Regions from separate parts of the Nocardia sp. NPDC055053 genome, predicted to be linked through region 2. Evidence: predicted binding sites of a transcription regulator. Region 2 holds the regulator's gene; the other holds the start of a gene.

Region 1 (7,963 bases), on a different contig from region 2:
CGGCCAGAACAGCATGAGCACGCCGGTCCAGTTGGTGAGCCAGCCCGCCACCGCGCAGAAGATCGGGAAACTTACCAGCTCGACCACGAATTTCGACTGCCCTGTCAGCTCTTCCCAATCGATGAAGAGTCCGGAGGCCAGTGTGGTCATCGAGGAGCCCCCTAGTGCTGACGCGCGAAGAACGTGAAGAACGTGAGGATAACGAAATCACATTCTGACCCGTCGCGACGGGGTACGGCCTCGGGACCCCGTTTGCCCAGGCGGCGGCTGGTCACGAGCCCAGTTCGGCGCCGGATTTTGCGGTTAGAGTGACCGGGCAGGCTCAGCCGATTTTCGAAGGACCCCCACGCGATGCAACCCCTCGGCAGCGATGATCCACGCCAGATCGGGGCGTACCGGTTGCTCGGCGTCCTCGGCGCCGGTGGCATGGGCAAGGTGTATCTGGGCCGCAACGCGGGCGGGCGCACCGTCGCGGTGAAGGTGATCCGGCCGGATCTGCTGGGCGACGCCGAATTCCGGGTCAGGTTCCGCCGGGAGGTGGCCGCGGCGCGACGGGTCGGTGGGGCGTTCACCGCGCCGGTGCTCGACGCCGACGTCGACGCCGATCCGCCCTGGCTGGCCACCGGTTACGTTGCCGGACTTGCGCTCTCGGACGCGGTGGCCCGATACGGGCCCTTCGCCGAACCGTCGCTGCTCGCCCTCGGCCACGGGTTGGCCGAAGCGCTCGTCGCGATTCACGGTGCGGGCGTTGTGCATCGCGATCTGAAGCCGTCGAATGTGCTGCTGGCCGTCGACGGACCCAAGGTGGTCGACTTCGGCATCGCGCGAGCGGTCGAGGACACCGCGCTCACCACCACCGGAAAGGTCATCGGCTCACCGGGTTTCATGTGTCCGGAGCAGGTCACCGGCGAACCGCTCGGCCCCGCCTGCGATGTATTCGCGCTCGGCGGTGTGCTGACCTTCGCCGCCTCCGGGCACGGCCCGTTCGGCACCGCCGAGATCGTGCAGATGCTGTGGCGGATCGTCTACGAGGAGCCGCGCCTGGAGGGCCTGCCGCCGTCGCTGCGCCCGCTGGTCGCGGCCTGCGTCGCCAAGGACGCCGCCGCCAGGCCGACACCGCGGGAAGTCCTGGCCGAGCTCGCCGGAATCGGCATACCCGAGCGATCCGGGTGGCTGCCGCCCGCGGTGCTCGAGGAGGTCAGCATGCGAGCGGTGCGCCTGCTCGACCTGGATTCCGGCCCGGCCGATTTCCCACCCGGCCTCGGCACGCCGGATACCTCGACGTCGAACCCGGCTGGCACCGGCGCTGTCCTGCCTGCGGCGACCGGCGGGCATACGGCGTTCCCCGGCGCTGTCCCGTCAGCGGCGTCCGGCGGGCATACGGCGTCCCCCGGGGTTGCCCTGCCTGCGGCGACCGGCGGCCATACGCCGCGACCTGGCGCTCCCCTGACGGCGGCGAACGTCGGCGGGTACACCCCCGCGCCGTATGCGACTGTCCGTCCGCCGGTCGGCGGAGCCGGCGACCCCACCATGACGCCGACAGGCTGGCACATGGCGAGGCCCCAGCCGGATGCCGTCTCGGGACAGCATCCGATCCCGCCGACGAACTCCCGCACCCGCAACCTCCTCGTGGCCGCGGCGGTCACTGTCGCGATCGCGGTGGCGGCGGGTGCGTTCCTGATCGGCGTCCAGCTGCGCGGCCAGCCCGATGCGGGCGGCGTGACCATCTCGACGACGGCCGCCGCGGACACGGACGCGCCGACCGCCCCCGGCGCCCCGGCCACCACGGTCCCCAGCGCCTTCGTCGGCAGCTGGCAGGGGCAGGCGTCGGACGGTCCGGTGCGCTTCGCGATCGAGCTGACCATCGGGGACGGCGAGGTCGGGCAGCAGGTGGCCACCGCGTCGAACACCGGCATGATCTCCGGTGAGCGCTGTGAGCGGTCGGAGACCCTGGTCGAGGCCACCACCGACCGCCTCGTCTTCCTGGCGAAGCTGACCGGCGACAGCGCGGGCGGCTGCCTCGACGAGGGCGCGACATCGACGGTCACTCTGCGACCGGACGGCAGCATCGCCTACAGCACGCCGGGCGCATTCGGCGGCACCATCGCGGGCGTCCTGCGGAAGTCCTGATCGCCGGTTGCCGGTCGATTGCCGACCACGTACCGCAGGGTGTGAAACGGCGAACCGGACACCCCGCGAGGCCGGTGGTGGTTCACTACCACCACGAGCTTGTTTGGACCCGTGACCAGCACATCCCCCCAGGTGATGCCGATCGCAAAGTTTCAGCCGTTGCGATCTGGGTCACTACTATGCCAGACTCTCGTCCCACACTGTGAAGCCGTCCGGTCTCACAATGTCCGGAGAGGGAGTGTGTTGAGCAAGCGGCAAGTGCGTGAAGTTGCCACCCTCCCGGCGGTTGCGCGGAAATCAGTACTGATCGACCAGCGCGAGCGCTGCGGCGGTCAGCAGGTCGACCAGCTCGCCGACCGGCGGGCGCGCGTCGAGCAGCAGCCATTCGTGCGCGACTCCGTTGACCGCGCCGGTGAGCAGTCCCGTAGCGAGCTGTGCGTCGCCGCGCAGCCGGACGCCCTTCACGGCCAGCGCGGTCTGGATCAGCGCCGACCAGGCGTGGCGCCGCTCCCGGCGATGGTTCTCCATCCGGTCGCTGACCCCGATCACCTCGATCAGCGCCAGCTGCGCGCGGTACGGGTCGGAGCTGAGCGATTCCAGGTAGGCGGCCAGGCCGGCGCGCAGCGCGGACTCCGGGTCGGCGTGGTCGACCACCGCCGTGGCGACCGCGGCCGCCGCATCGTCCTGGATGCGGTCGTAGGCCGCGATGAGCACGTCCTCGCGGGTCTCGAACTCCTCGTAGAACTGCCGCTTGGACAGCCCGGCCGCCGCGCACACCTCGGCGAGCGAGCACGTGACGTACCCGCGTTCGGCGAAGATTCGCGTCGCTGCTTCCAGGAACCGCTGGCGCCGTTCGGCTTTACGCGCGACGACTGTACGACCCCCATACCGCCTGTCCGCTGTAGTCACCTCTCCAATGTATCTGAAACCCGGGATCACATATACCTTTCCGGACTGCTCCAACCAATCCCCACAAAGAAGGACGGCTGACCAGTGCTGCGCACCCGAGGCTCGCGGACCGCATTGTCCGCTCTCGTACTAGCGGTGAGTGCCTCACTCGCCGCACCGGCATCGACCATGGCTGCCCCGCGGCCTGCGGCTCAGCCGAGCGTCCCGGCGATCGCGGAGAACGTTCCCTCCGAGACGCTGGCCGCGCTGGCACCGTCGATCGTAAGCGCCATCTCCGCTCCCGCCCCCATCGCCGACGGTGCGCAGGCCGCGATCTTGGCCCAGGCGCGCGTGCTGCTCGCCACTCCGGGCATCCCCGCGCAGGTCAAGGCGACGCTCGAGAAGGTCATCACCTTCCTCGACGGCAGCGGCGGTGGCGGCCCCGAGCTCCCGCCGTCCGACGGTCCACGGATCGCGCAGTTCCTCTACCCGACCATCGGCAAGGGCTGCATCGGCCCGACCTCCGATTCCGTCGGCACCGCGCTGGCCGTACCCGGCCCGGCCGAGCTGCCGCCGCCGGGGCCCGCCGCGGGCCAGACCGGTTTCGTCTTCACCGCGCTGGGTACCAAAACGCCCACCGTCGCGCAGAACCCGCCGATGACGGTGCAGTGGGTCAACCTGGACAACCGGCGCACCGGCAACCAGCCGCTCACCACCGCGGCCGGAATCAACCCGGACGGACCGGCCACCCTGTCCGCCATCGCCGACACCGGTTCGGGCCGGGTCGCCGCGGTGATCACCGGTTCGCTCACCACGACCACCGCCGACGGTGACCGGACCTGCTCGTTCGCCCCGACCATCGGGTTCTTCTCCGTCGCTTGAGCCGACGCCGGATATTGGAGTTTCGATCTATGAAGTTTGCCGTCCCCGGCCTGATCAGCGGTCTGGCCGGCGCGATCCTCGGGGTGATTGCCGTGCTCGGCATCACCGCAGGCGCGCAACAGAATTCGATCCCAGCACCCGAGACCACCGCTGACCCGGGCTCCTCGGTGCTCGGCAACGTGCAGTACGGAAGCCGATGAACAGCGGGCGCAGGATGATCGCCTGCATTCTCGTCGGACTCGGCGCGCTGCTGCTCGCGGCCGCCGTCATGATTCCCACCTACACCGTCGGCAAGGTCGCCAAGACCCCGCTGGATCTGCGGATCACCACGATTGCCAAGAATGTGCCGGGCGAGGAAAGTCTTGTCCTGGACGCGAAGTCGCTGACCTCGCCGGAGGGCTCGGCCAAGGTCGACAAGAACGTCCCCGTCGTCTCGCAGCGCTTCCTGACCGTCGAGGAGCCGTCGGGCTCCGACGAGATGACGGTCCAGGCGGGCCAGACCCTGCGTCGCGACGACCGTGACGGCGACACCGGCATCCTGACCGCCTCGATCGACCGGGTCACCATCGACCGCGTGACGGGTCAGCCCGTCGACGCTTCGCCCAACGGTTCGCTCGCGGTCACCGTCGACAAGTCGGGCGCCTCGGTGGCCGACGCCCTGACCCGTCAGGGTCTGCAGTACCGCTTCCCGATCGGCACCGAGAAGAAGTCGTACCCCTACTTCGACACCAACGCCCGCTCGACCCGGCCCATCGACTTCGTCGAGGAGTCCGAGATCAACGGCGTGCCGGTCTACCACTTCCGGCAGACCATCCCGGTGACGAACATGAACGACGTGGTCCCCGCCGCGACCAACAAGCTCACCCTCCCCGCCGCCAAGTGGGGCCTCGAGGGCGACGCGCCGGTCACGATGACCCGCTTCTACACCAACACCCGTGACCTGTGGGTCGAGCCGCGGACCGGCGCGGTCCTCAAGGGCGGCGAGTCCATCCACCTGTACTACGGCCGCAGCGCCAACCAGGTCGATGTCACCGCCCTGAAGTCGCACCTCGTGTTCGACGAGGAGACCATCGACGCGCAGATGGCCGTCACCCAGGAGAGCCTCGACAAGCTCGACCTGTTCGGCAAGACCCTGCCGATCATCCTGGGCATCCTCGCCGCGATCCTGCTCATCGCGGGCGCCGTCCTCGGCGTCATGAGCGCGGGCGGCTCCACCGCGCGTCGCACCTACGACCCGCCCACCGAACAACTCCGCTCCACGAATCTCTAGCTCGGTTCCCCTGCACAACACGGCCTCCCCGGATCACTTCCGGGGAGGCCGTGTTGCGTTCGCCGTCAGTGAACGACGGCACCGGCAGGAACAAACAGGTAGGGCCTTGGGTTGAGTCAGCAAAGCTCAACTTTGGAAGGGTCGACATGACTACAGCTCAGAACCTGCCGGTGCTGTTCCTCACCGATCCGATCGTGCTGCCGGGCATGGTCGTGCCCATCGAATTGGACGAATCCGCGCAGGCCGCCATCGACGCCGCGCAGGCCGGGAAGACCGGCGCCGTGCTCGTCGCGCCCCGGCTCGACGAGGGGTACGCCTCCTACGGCGTCATCTCCTCGATCGAGCAGGTCGGGCGGATGCGCGGTGGCGCTCCCGCCGCCGTGCTCAAGGCCGAGCGCAGGGCGCGGATCGGGCACGGCGTGACCGGGCCAGGCGCCGCCCTGTGGGTGGAGGCCGAACCGGTCGATGAGGTCGCGCCGGACGCGCGGACCACCGAACTCGCCGCCGAGTACAAGAAGCTGGTCGTCGCGGTGCTGCAGCGCCGGGAGGCATGGCAGATCATCGACATCGTCAACCAGCTCGACAAGCCGGACGCCATCGCCGACACCGCGGGCTACGCGCCGTACCTGTCCGACGAACAGAAGCGCGAACTGCTGGAGACCCCGGACGTCGCCGTCCGCCTGACCAAGCAGATCGAGTGGATCAAGGACCACATCGCGGAGGTCGAGGTCACCGACAAGATCTCCGAGGACGTCCGCGAAGGCATGGAGAAGAGCCAGCGCGAATTCCTGCTGCGCCAGCAGCTCAACGCCATCCGCAAGGAACTCGGCGAGGACGAACCCGACGGCGCCGACGACTACCGCACCCGCGTGGAGAACGCCGACCTGCCGGAGCACGTGCGCGCCGAGGCGCTGCGCGAGGTCGGCAGGCTGGAGCGGGCCAGCGATCAGAGCCCGGAATCGGGCTGGATCCGCACCTGGCTCGACACCGTGCTCGACCTGCCGTGGACGGTGAAAACCGAAGACAGCACCGATGTCTCGGCCGCGCGCGCCGTGCTCGACGCCGATCACCACGGGCTGGACGAGGTGAAGGACCGCATGGTCGAGTACCTGGCGGTGCGTGCGCGAAGGGCCTCGCGTGGGCTCGAGGTCGTCGGTGGACGTGGCTCCGGCGCGGTGCTCGTGCTGGTCGGCCCGCCCGGTGTCGGTAAGACCTCGCTGGGTGAGTCCGTCGCGAAGGCGCTGGGCCGCAAGTTCGTTCGCGTCGCCCTCGGCGGCGTGCGCGACGAGGCCGAGATCCGGGGCCACCGCCGCACCTACGTCGGCGCGCTGCCGGGCCGGATCGTGCGCGCGGTGAAGGAGGCGGGTTCGATGAATCCCGTTGTCCTGCTCGACGAGATCGACAAGGTCGGCTCCGACTTCCGCGGTGATCCGGCGGCGGCGCTGCTCGAGGTCCTCGACCCCGCGCAGAACCACACCTTCCGCGACCACTACCTGGATCTGGATCTGGACCTGTCGAACGTGCTGTTCATCGCGACGGCCAATGTCATGGACACCATCCCCGGCCCGCTGCTGGACCGGATGGAACTCATCACCGTCGACGGCTACACCGAGGCCGACAAGGTGGCCATCGCCCGCGACTTCCTGGTGCCACGGCAGCTGGAACGCAACGCGCTGACCGCGCAGGAGGTCTCGATCACCGACGCGGCCCTGCGCGAGATCGCGGCGAACTACACCAGGGAAGCCGGTGTGCGCCAGATGGAGCGACTCGTGGCGAAAGCCTTGCGCAAGGCGGCGACTCGTCTGGTCGCCGGCGACGCCGGTCGCCCGGACGGGAAGACGACGCTGGTCGACAACGGCTCGCTCGGCGAGGGCGCCGTGCTCGGTTATGACCCGGAGCTCGGCTACGACAACGTCATCGATATCGAGTCCGGCCCACAGCCTGCCGGTCAGCTGACGAGTCTCGTGGTCGACATCGACAACCTGACCGACTACCTCGGCCGTCCCCGCTTCACCCCGGACTCGGTGGAACGCACCGCGGTCCCCGGCGTGGCGACCGGCCTCGCGGTCACCGGCGCCGGCGGCGATGTCCTCTACATCGAGGCCAATGCCGCCGAGGGCGAGCGTTCGCTCACCCTCACCGGCCAGCTCGGCGACGTCATGAAGGAGTCGGCGCAGATCGCCCTCACCTACGTGCGCTCGCACCTGGAGGAGATCGGCATCGAGCCGAAGGTCCTCGACCGCAATATCCACATCCACTTCCCGGCGGGTGCGGTGCCCAAGGACGGACCGTCGGCGGGCGTCACCATGGTGACCGCCCTGGTGTCGCTGGCCCTGGATCGTCAGGTGCGCGGTGATGTCGGCATGACCGGCGAGGTCACGCTGAACGGCCGGGTCCTGCCGATCGGCGGCGTGAAGCAGAAGCTGCTCGCCGCCCAGCGAGCCGGCCTGAAGACGGTCTTCATCCCGGCCCGCAACGAACCGGACCTCGACGAGGTCCCGGCGGAAGTGCTGGCCGCCCTGGACGTCCGCCCCGTCGCCGACGTGGCCGAGATCCTGGCTTACGCGATCGAACCGATCGCCGAGCCTGCGGCCGACAAGCTGGCGTACACGGCCTGACGGCACTGGCGTAATCGTGCATTTCGCGTCTCGCACGATTACGCCGGTTGCCTACCGGCTCACCGTGGGCGGCAACTGCGGCGCCTCATCCGCACCGACGACGATGACCGGCAGCTGATCGGTCTCGAAGCCGTCCTGCTCCTCCCCGAACTCGTCGTCGAAGTCGGCGTCGTCG
Region 2 (7,963 bases):
TGTCTACCTGGGCCAGGCCCGGCCGGACAATGGTCACCTCCCGATCACCCTTCTTGATCGTGATCGAATCCGCCTTGGTTCGCTCCAGGAACTTGAGGCTGACATCCCGGATCGACCACACCACGGCACCGATCGCCCCGCTGGACACCAGCAGCTGACCGATCTGCTCGACCGCGCCGGATTTCTGACCGTCCGCCGCGGCTGTCGTCACCCGGCTGACGTGGAGTCCACCGATCTCGGACAGGTCGGCCTGTAGCTCGCCGGTCACCTCGTCCAGCCACTCGGCATCGCGACGCCCCCCGGAATTGATCACCAGCACAACGTCATCCATCGATCCGCCCTCCCTCACTGTGATCATCCTCGTCAGACCACTCTAACCAGGACGAAGCGAACCGACAGGTCGATTCACGGTGCGGGGCGCGCGCTCAGAACAGTGGGTCGTGGCGGATCGACTTGGCCTGGGTGCCCGCGGCCATCAGGCGGAACTTGGTGGTCTGCACCATCGATGGCGATCCGACGATCTGCACATCGCGATCCGCCCACGAGCCGTAGCTGGCGACGACCTTGCCGATCTGGCCGGTCATTCGCGGTTCGAGGCCGGGTAGGTCGCCCTGCGGTTCGCCGGACTCGTAGTACCACCAGGGGTTCTCGTCGTTCTCGGTGACGGGGGTGACCGAGAGCCACTTGTTGGCCATGGCCAGCTGGCTCAGGACCTGGAGGTCGTAGAGGTCGCACGGGTGGTGGCCACCGACGAACAGGTGGACCTTCGGGTTGACGCGGCGCTGGGCCATCGCCATGATCTGGGCGCGCAGCGGCGCGATGCCGGTGCCGCAGCCGACCATCAGCATCTTGCGCTTGGTGTTGCGCGGCACGCCGAGGCCGCCGAGCGGTGAGCCGAGCAGCCACTGGTCGCCGACGGCGGTGTGCGAGACCATGGACGGGCTGACCCAGCCGCCGAGCACGCTGCGCACGTGGAACTCGATCTCGCCGTTGGCATTCGCGGGGTTGGCCGGGGAGAGGTAACGCCACATGCGGGGCCGCGCCGGTATCTGCACGCTGAGGTACTGACCCGCGGCGTACTGCATCGGCTGGTCGAGCTGGACGCGGATGACGGCCAGGTTGCGCAGCACCTCGCGGCGTTCGACGACCCTCGCGGACCATGCCGCAGGCGTCGTCTCCTTGTCGGCGGCGCTGATCATCGCGCCGCTGATGGTGGCCAGGCCCTCGTCCCAGGCGGTGGCGACCTCGTCGGTCCACATCTCGGTGCCGGCGAACTGGCGCATGGCCGACTTCAGCGAGTTGGCCACCGCGACATAGTGGGCGGGCTGCACACCGTACTTGCGGTGATCGCGCCCGAGCTGGGCGAGGAAAGGCAGCAGCTTGTCCGGCTCTTCCAGCCGGTCCAGCGCGTAGCCGATCGCCGAGACGAGCCGTTCACGCTGGGAATCCATGGCCGCCGGGAAGTAGTCACGGATGCCTGGATAGTCCGTGAACAGGATCGAGTAGAACGACCTGGCTAGCTTCTCGGGCCCACCGTCTTCCGCAGCAACCGCCTTGAACGTAGTACGGATCAAAGCGACAGTCCGCGAATCCATATGTGTCACAACCTCGTTTCGCCATCGAACGCTAGCCGCGCCGGCGAGTGACGGGCTGGGAGGACACTCGTCAGCAGCCGATGCGAGAAGTCTAGGCGAGGTTTGCCAGCTTAGGAATCGTACTCTTAAACATCACGCATGTAATTCGTTTAAAACCGGTCGGTACCTGATCAGTACCAGCTAAAAACATACCAGTGGACCGTGAATCCTGGGTGAACATGACCCTAAGATTCCCCACCCTTCCCGGCAATTGCCGCAATAGCGACCCAATGTGCCTGGTAGAGCGACCTTTCCGCTACGAACCCAGCACGCTCCGGTCCGACGCGCCGTGCCACGACACGCGGGGAGGGTGTGCCGGAGTGGCTGGTCGACGACGGAGAATTGGCCTCCGATCGAGCCGAATTCAGCGTCCCACCAGCAACCTTTCGTGATGATCCCGAGATATATGCCCACCTCAGAGCCCTGCGGCCGTACAAGCCCCGGCCAAGCTCACGAATAAATAGGTTGCTGAATAGTCACCAGCCGATCGCCGGGGATTGACCGGGCACGATCGAGCCCCCGGGCCGCGTCCGCCGGAGCGGGATCGCGAGCCGGGGGCTCGGGCGAATCGTGGAACTCTACCGCCGGTGCCGCGGCTGCCACACCACGAGCGCGGTACTGCGCTGGGGCGGCGACAGGTCGGGCCGGTAGCCCGCCCGCAACCGCTCCAGCTCCGCGCTCATCTCCTCGACGCGCTGCTGTAGCGCCTCGACCTGATTGGTGAGCTCGATGATGCGCTTGATGCCCGCGAGGTTGACACCCTCGTCCTGCGACAGCCGCTGCACCTCGCGCAGCAGCTCGACGTCGCGGGTCGAGTAACGGCGCCCGCCACCCGAAGTGCGTTGGGGCGTGACCAAACCCAGCCGGTCATAGGTGCGCAATGTCTGCGCGTGCATACCCGCCAGCTGAGCCGCCACCGAGATCATGAAGAACTCGGCACGCGAGGTCCCACCCGACGCGGACTTCGGATCCGGTATCGGATTTGCGCCTCTCCCGGCGCCCTCAGTGGTCACGCTGCGCTACCTCCTCCGGGCGCTGAGCTCGATGCGCGGGGCCATCAAGCACCCGCCCATCCCGCACGCGGATCGAAGCCACCGGACTTCTCCGCCTCCTGGTAGCGCTTGAGCGCCTCGGTGGCGTCGGAGTCCAGGTTCTGCGGAACCGCGACCTTCACCGTGACCAGCAGGTCACCGGCGCCGCCCGCCGCGCCGCGCTTGGGCACACCACGACCGCGTACCCGCAGGATACGCCCGTCGGCGGTGCCCGGCGGCACCTTCACGCCGACCCGGCCGTCCAGCGTCGGCACGGAAACAGTTGTCCCCAGCACCAATTCGCTGTAGCTCACCGGGAGCACCAGGGTCAGGTCGTCGCCCTGGCGGCCGAACACCTTGTCCTGGCTGACGTGCACGGTCACGTAGAGATCGCCCGAGGGCGCCCCACGCAGGCCCGCTTCGCCCTGCCCGGCCAACCGGATCTTCTGCCCGTCACTGACACCGGGCGGGATACGGACGGTGATGGTGCGGGTGCGGTTCTGGATGCCGGTGCCCGAGCAGTCGGTGCACGGGTCGTCGATGATCGACCCGGTGCCGCGGCAGTCGTCGCAGGGCTCGCTGAAACCGAACGCGCCCTGATTACGGCTGACCACGCCGGAACCGTTGCAGTGCGGACACACTCGCGGGCTGGTGCCCGGCTTGGCGCCGCTGCCGTGACACGTGGTGCACGGCGACGGACTGGTCATCCGCAGCGGGACGGTGACACCCTGGGCCGCCTCGCGGAAGCCCAGCGTCGTCTCGGTCTCCACATCGGCGCCACGGCGCGGACGGCTGGAACCGCGCGCGCCACCCCGGTTGAACAGGCCGCCGAGCAGATCGCCGAGCCCGCCGTCGCCCGCGGCGCCCGCGCCACCGGCCTGACCGAAGATGTCACCGATGTTGAAGTCCTGCGAGAAGCCGCCGCCGGCACCGGGTGTGAACCCGCCGCCGTAGCCGCGACCGCCACCGCCCGCGAACAGGCGGCGCGTCTCGTCGTACTCCTTGCGCTTGGCCGGATCCGACAGCACGGCATTGGCCTCGCTGACCGCCTTGAACCGCTCCTCCGCCTTGGTGTCACCCGGGTTGGAGTCCGGGTGCAGGTCACGAGCGAGCTTGCGGTAGGCCTTCTTGATCTCGTCCTGCGAGGCGCCGGAGGAGACACCCAGCTCCTTGTAGAAGTCCTTTTCGATCCACTCCCGTTGGCTCACCGGGCATCTCCTCCTCTCGCGTCCTTATTGGTCGTCGCCGTCGGCATCCGAATCCGATGCCCCCACGGCCTCGGCATCGGTTACCCCGACCAGCGCGTGCCGAAGCACCCGTTCGCCGAACCGATAGCCCTTGCGCATCACAACGCCGATGACCGGATCGGTGCCCGAGCCCTCGTGCTGCACTGCCTCGTGCAGCGTCGGGTCGAACGACTCACCGATCGCGCCGAACTCGACGAGACCCTGCTTGGTGAGCGCGGTCTCCAGCTTGTCGGCGACGGCCTTGAGCGGGCCGGTCTCCAGGTCGCCGTGCGCCCTGGCGCGGTCCAGATCGTCGAGCACACCGAGCAACTCGGTCACCACCGCGGCCTTGGCCGCGTCGATGTTGGCCTGACGATCCCGCTCGACCCGGCGGCGGTAGTTCGCGTATTCCGCGGTCAACCGCTGCAGGTCGGCGGTGCGCTCGGCCAGCTCGTCGCTGACCGGCGCCTCGGCCTCGCCGTCACCGGAGGGCTCCGCCACCTCGGCGGTGGAGTCTGTCTCGGTGTCTTCGACGATGTCTTCGATCAGCTCCTGCTCGGAGTTGGCCTCGGTCACTTCTTCTCCGTGTCCACCGGCTCGTCGACAACCTCGGCGTCGACGACCTGGTCGTCGTCGGCCTGGCTCGGGCCCGCGCCGTTACCGGACTGGCCCTCGGCGGCACCGGCCTCGTAGAGCGCCTGGCCAAGGGCCTGCGACTCGGTGGCCAGCTTCTCCACGGCGGACTTCACCGCGGCGATGTCGGTACCGGCGAGTGCCGTGTTGGCCTCGGCGATAGCCTCCTCGACCTTGGACTTCACGTCCGCGGGCACCTTGTCCTCGTTGTCCTTGATGAACTTCTCGGTCTGGTGCACCAGCGACTCGGCCTGGTTGCGGGTCTCGGCCTCCTCGCGGCGGGCCTTGTCCTCGGCGGCGTGCGCCTCGGCATCCTTGACCATCCGGTCGATCTCTTCCTTGGACAGGCCGGAGCCGTCCTGGATCTTGATCTTGTTTTCCTTGCCGGTGCCCTTGTCCTTGGCGGTCACGTGCACGATGCCGTTGGCGTCGATGTCGAAGGTGACCTCGATCTGTGGCACGCCACGCGGGGCCGGGGGCAGGCCGGTCAGCTCGAAGGAGCCGAGCAGCTTGTTGTGCGAGGCGATCTCGCGCTCACCCTGGAACACCTGGATCTGCACCGAAGGCTGGTTGTCGTCAGCGGTGGTGAAGGTTTCCGAACGCTTGGTCGGGATGGTGGTGTTGCGCTCGATGAGCTTGGTCATCACGCCACCCTTGGTCTCGATGCCCAGCGACAGCGGGGTGACATCGAGCAGCAGGACGTCCTTGACCTCACCCTTGAGCACACCGGCCTGCAGGGCGGCGCCGACGGCGACGACCTCGTCCGGGTTCACGCCCTTGTTCGGCTCACGGCCACCGGTCAGTTCCTTGACCAGGTCGGAGACGGCGGGCATACGGGTGGAGCCACCGACGAGCACGACGTGGTCGATGTCGGCCACGTTGATACCGGCGTCCTTGATGACGGACTGGAACGGCGCGCGGGTGCGATCCAGCAGATCGGAGGTGATCTTCTGGAACTCGGCGCGGGTCAGCTGCTCGTCGAGGAACAGCGGGTTCTTGTCCGCGTCGACGGTGATGTAGGGCAGGTTGATCGAGGTGCTCTGGCTGGAGGACAGCTCGATCTTCGCCTTCTCGGCGGCCTCGCGCAGACGCTGCAGCGCCATCTTGTCCTTGGTCAGGTCGATGCCAGAGCTGGCCTTGAACTTGTCGACCAGCCAGGTCACGACGCGCTCGTCCCAGTCGTCGCCACCGAGGTGGTTGTCACCGGAGGTCGCGCGGACCTCGACGACGCCCTCGCCGATTTCCAGCAGCGAGACGTCGAAGGTGCCGCCACCGAGGTCGAAGACCAGGATGGTCTGCTCTTTGTCGCCCTTGTCCAGGCCGTACGCCAGCGCGGCCGCGGTGGGCTCGTTGACGATGCGCAGCACGTTCAGGCCCGCGATCTGGCCCGCTTCCTTGGTGGCCTGACGCTGGGCGTCTTCGAAGTAGGCCGGGACGGTGATGACCGCGTCGGTGATCTCCTCACCGAGGTAGGCCTCGGCGTCGCGCTTCAGCTTCATCAGCGTGCGCGCGGAGATCTCCTGCGAGGTGTACTTCTTGCCGTCGATCTCGGTGCTCCAGTCGGTGCCGACGTGGCGCTTGACCGAGCGGATCGTGCGGTCGACGTTGGTGACGGCCTGGTTCTTCGCAGGCTGGCCGACGAGGACCTCGCCGTTCTTCGCGAACGCGACGATCGAAGGGGTGGTGCGCGAGCCTTCCGAGTTCGCGACGACGACCGGCTCGCCGCCTTCGAGAACGGCGACGACCGAGTTCGTGGTCCCGAGGTCGATTCCGACCGCACGAGCCATAGTGATTTCCTCCTGTGTGACGTACTTGGGGCATAGTCTCAGCAACGCTGAGTGTGGTGGGCTCAATCCTGCCTTTCGAGGCCTCCGGGCGTCAACCCGAACTTGAGTCCATCACACTCAACGTCGTTGATCAGCACAACCGGTAGCTGCGGCGATTCATTCCCGCCACCCGAAAAATCTTTTCGGCCCCCGGGCCATTCTTGCCACGACCCCACTCAACCGCAGCTCTGCCGCTATCCGTGTCGCGTGGGTTTGACGAAGGCGGTTGTCGCCAGGGCGAGGACGAGTAGGGCCGCGCACAGGTAGCTCGACACCTCGATACCCGCTGCCATGGCTGCCCGTGCCGCCTCGGCGATGGGGGGTGCGTCTTCGGCGAGAGCTGGGATCATCGATCCGGCGCTGTCGGTGACTGTCGAGGTCAGCTGGTGTGCTTCGGATTCGGACAGTCCCGTGTCGGTCAGGCGGTCGCGCAGGCCGGTGCCGAGAGTGCTGAAGAAGACGGTGGTGAGGACGGCGATGCCGAGGGCCGAGCCGAGTTCGCGTGCGGCGCTCTGGATTCCCGAGCCCTGGCCCGCGCTCTCGGCGGGGACGTCGGCGAGCACGACATTGGTGACCTGGGCGGTGGCGAAGCCGACGCCGATGCCGTAGACGAACAGGGCTATGGCGATCGACCACCAGCTGCTGTCTGCCGCGGCGCACAGGCCGAGCAGGGCGAGACCGGCGGCTTCCAGCAGCAAGCCGATCCTGACCTGGCCCAGCGCCGAGACCGTCAACGAGAAACTCGCGCCGCTGGCGACGAAACTGCCGATCGCGAGCGGGACCAGCGCCAAGCCCGCCTGCAGGGCGGTGTAGTCGAGGGCGAACTGCATCCACAGCGGCAGGACCGCGATGATGCCGAATTCACCGAGGCCGACGAGCAGGGTCACCACATTGCCCTTGCGGAACGAGTCGATAGAGAACAGCCGCACATCGAGCAGGGGCTGTTCGTCCGCGAGCCTCGCTTGCCTGCGCCAGAACATCCCGAGCGCGAGGATCGCACCGGCCAGTGCGACGAGCACCGGCGACGGTCCACTGCGCCAGGCGAATTCACCGATACTCAGAGGTTCGGTGACGATCAGCCAGCCGTAGTGACGGCCTTCGATCAGGGCGAAGGCGAGCAGGCCGAGGCCGAGTGCCGACTGCGCGGCGCCGAGCCAGTCCACGCGGCCGGCCGAGCCCGGCGACACCGGGAGATAGATCAGCACCGCGGCCATGATCAGCGCGACCATCGGGATGTTGACACCGAAGGCCCAGCGCCAGGAGAAGTCGGCGAGCCAGCCGCCGAGCAGCGGGCCGACCGCGGCGGCCGCGCCGATCGTGGATCCCCAGATCGCGAAGGCCTGTCCGCGCGCCTTTCCGGTGAACGCGGAATTCACCAGGGCAAGGGAGGTCGGCAGGATCATCGCCCCGCCGATGCCCTGCAGGAAGCGCGCCAGGATCAGCAGGCCGCCGCTCGGGGCGAGCGCGGCGAGCAGGCTCGTCACGCCGAAGACGACGAGACCGATCAGGAACAGTGCGCGTGCGCCGTAGAGGTCGCTGAGCCTGCCGGTGAGCAGCAGGAGCGCCGCGAAGACGATCGCGTAGGACTCCTGGATCCATTGCGCCTGAATCGA

The links. The regulator HspR, encoded in region 2, represses chaperone genes until heat shock. The targets are predictions, from matches to a motif close to ANNTGAGTNNNNNNNACTCANNT.
Region 1: lon (endopeptidase La) is a predicted target of HspR. The motif match lies at 5,280-5,302, and genes of this name have one in related genera.

What each region holds. Positions count from the first base shown of each region.
Region 1 covers NZ_JBSGVD010000009.1:2,209-10,171, forward strand. Annotated here, with positions in the region: gene ACWF82_RS11660 (hypothetical protein) at 1-150, opposite strand, end outside; gene ACWF82_RS11665 (protein kinase domain-containing protein) at 352-2,130, shown strand; gene ACWF82_RS11670 (TetR/AcrR family transcriptional regulator) at 2,428-3,039, opposite strand; gene ACWF82_RS11675 (Rv1157c family protein) at 3,124-3,900, shown strand; gene ACWF82_RS11680 (DUF2613 domain-containing protein) at 3,930-4,100, shown strand; gene ACWF82_RS11685 (DUF3068 domain-containing protein) at 4,097-5,170, shown strand; gene lon (endopeptidase La) at 5,317-7,788, shown strand.
Region 2 covers NZ_JBSGVD010000026.1:20,715-28,677, reverse strand. Annotated here, with positions in the region: gene ACWF82_RS24225 (hypothetical protein) at 1-331, opposite strand, end outside; gene ACWF82_RS24220 (globin domain-containing protein) at 426-1,595, opposite strand; gene ACWF82_RS24215 (heat shock protein transcriptional repressor HspR) at 2,213-2,560, opposite strand; gene dnaJ (molecular chaperone DnaJ) at 2,692-3,873, opposite strand; gene grpE (nucleotide exchange factor GrpE) at 3,898-4,467, opposite strand; gene dnaK (molecular chaperone DnaK) at 4,464-6,311, opposite strand; gene ACWF82_RS24195 (DHA2 family efflux MFS transporter permease subunit) at 6,545-7,963, opposite strand, start outside.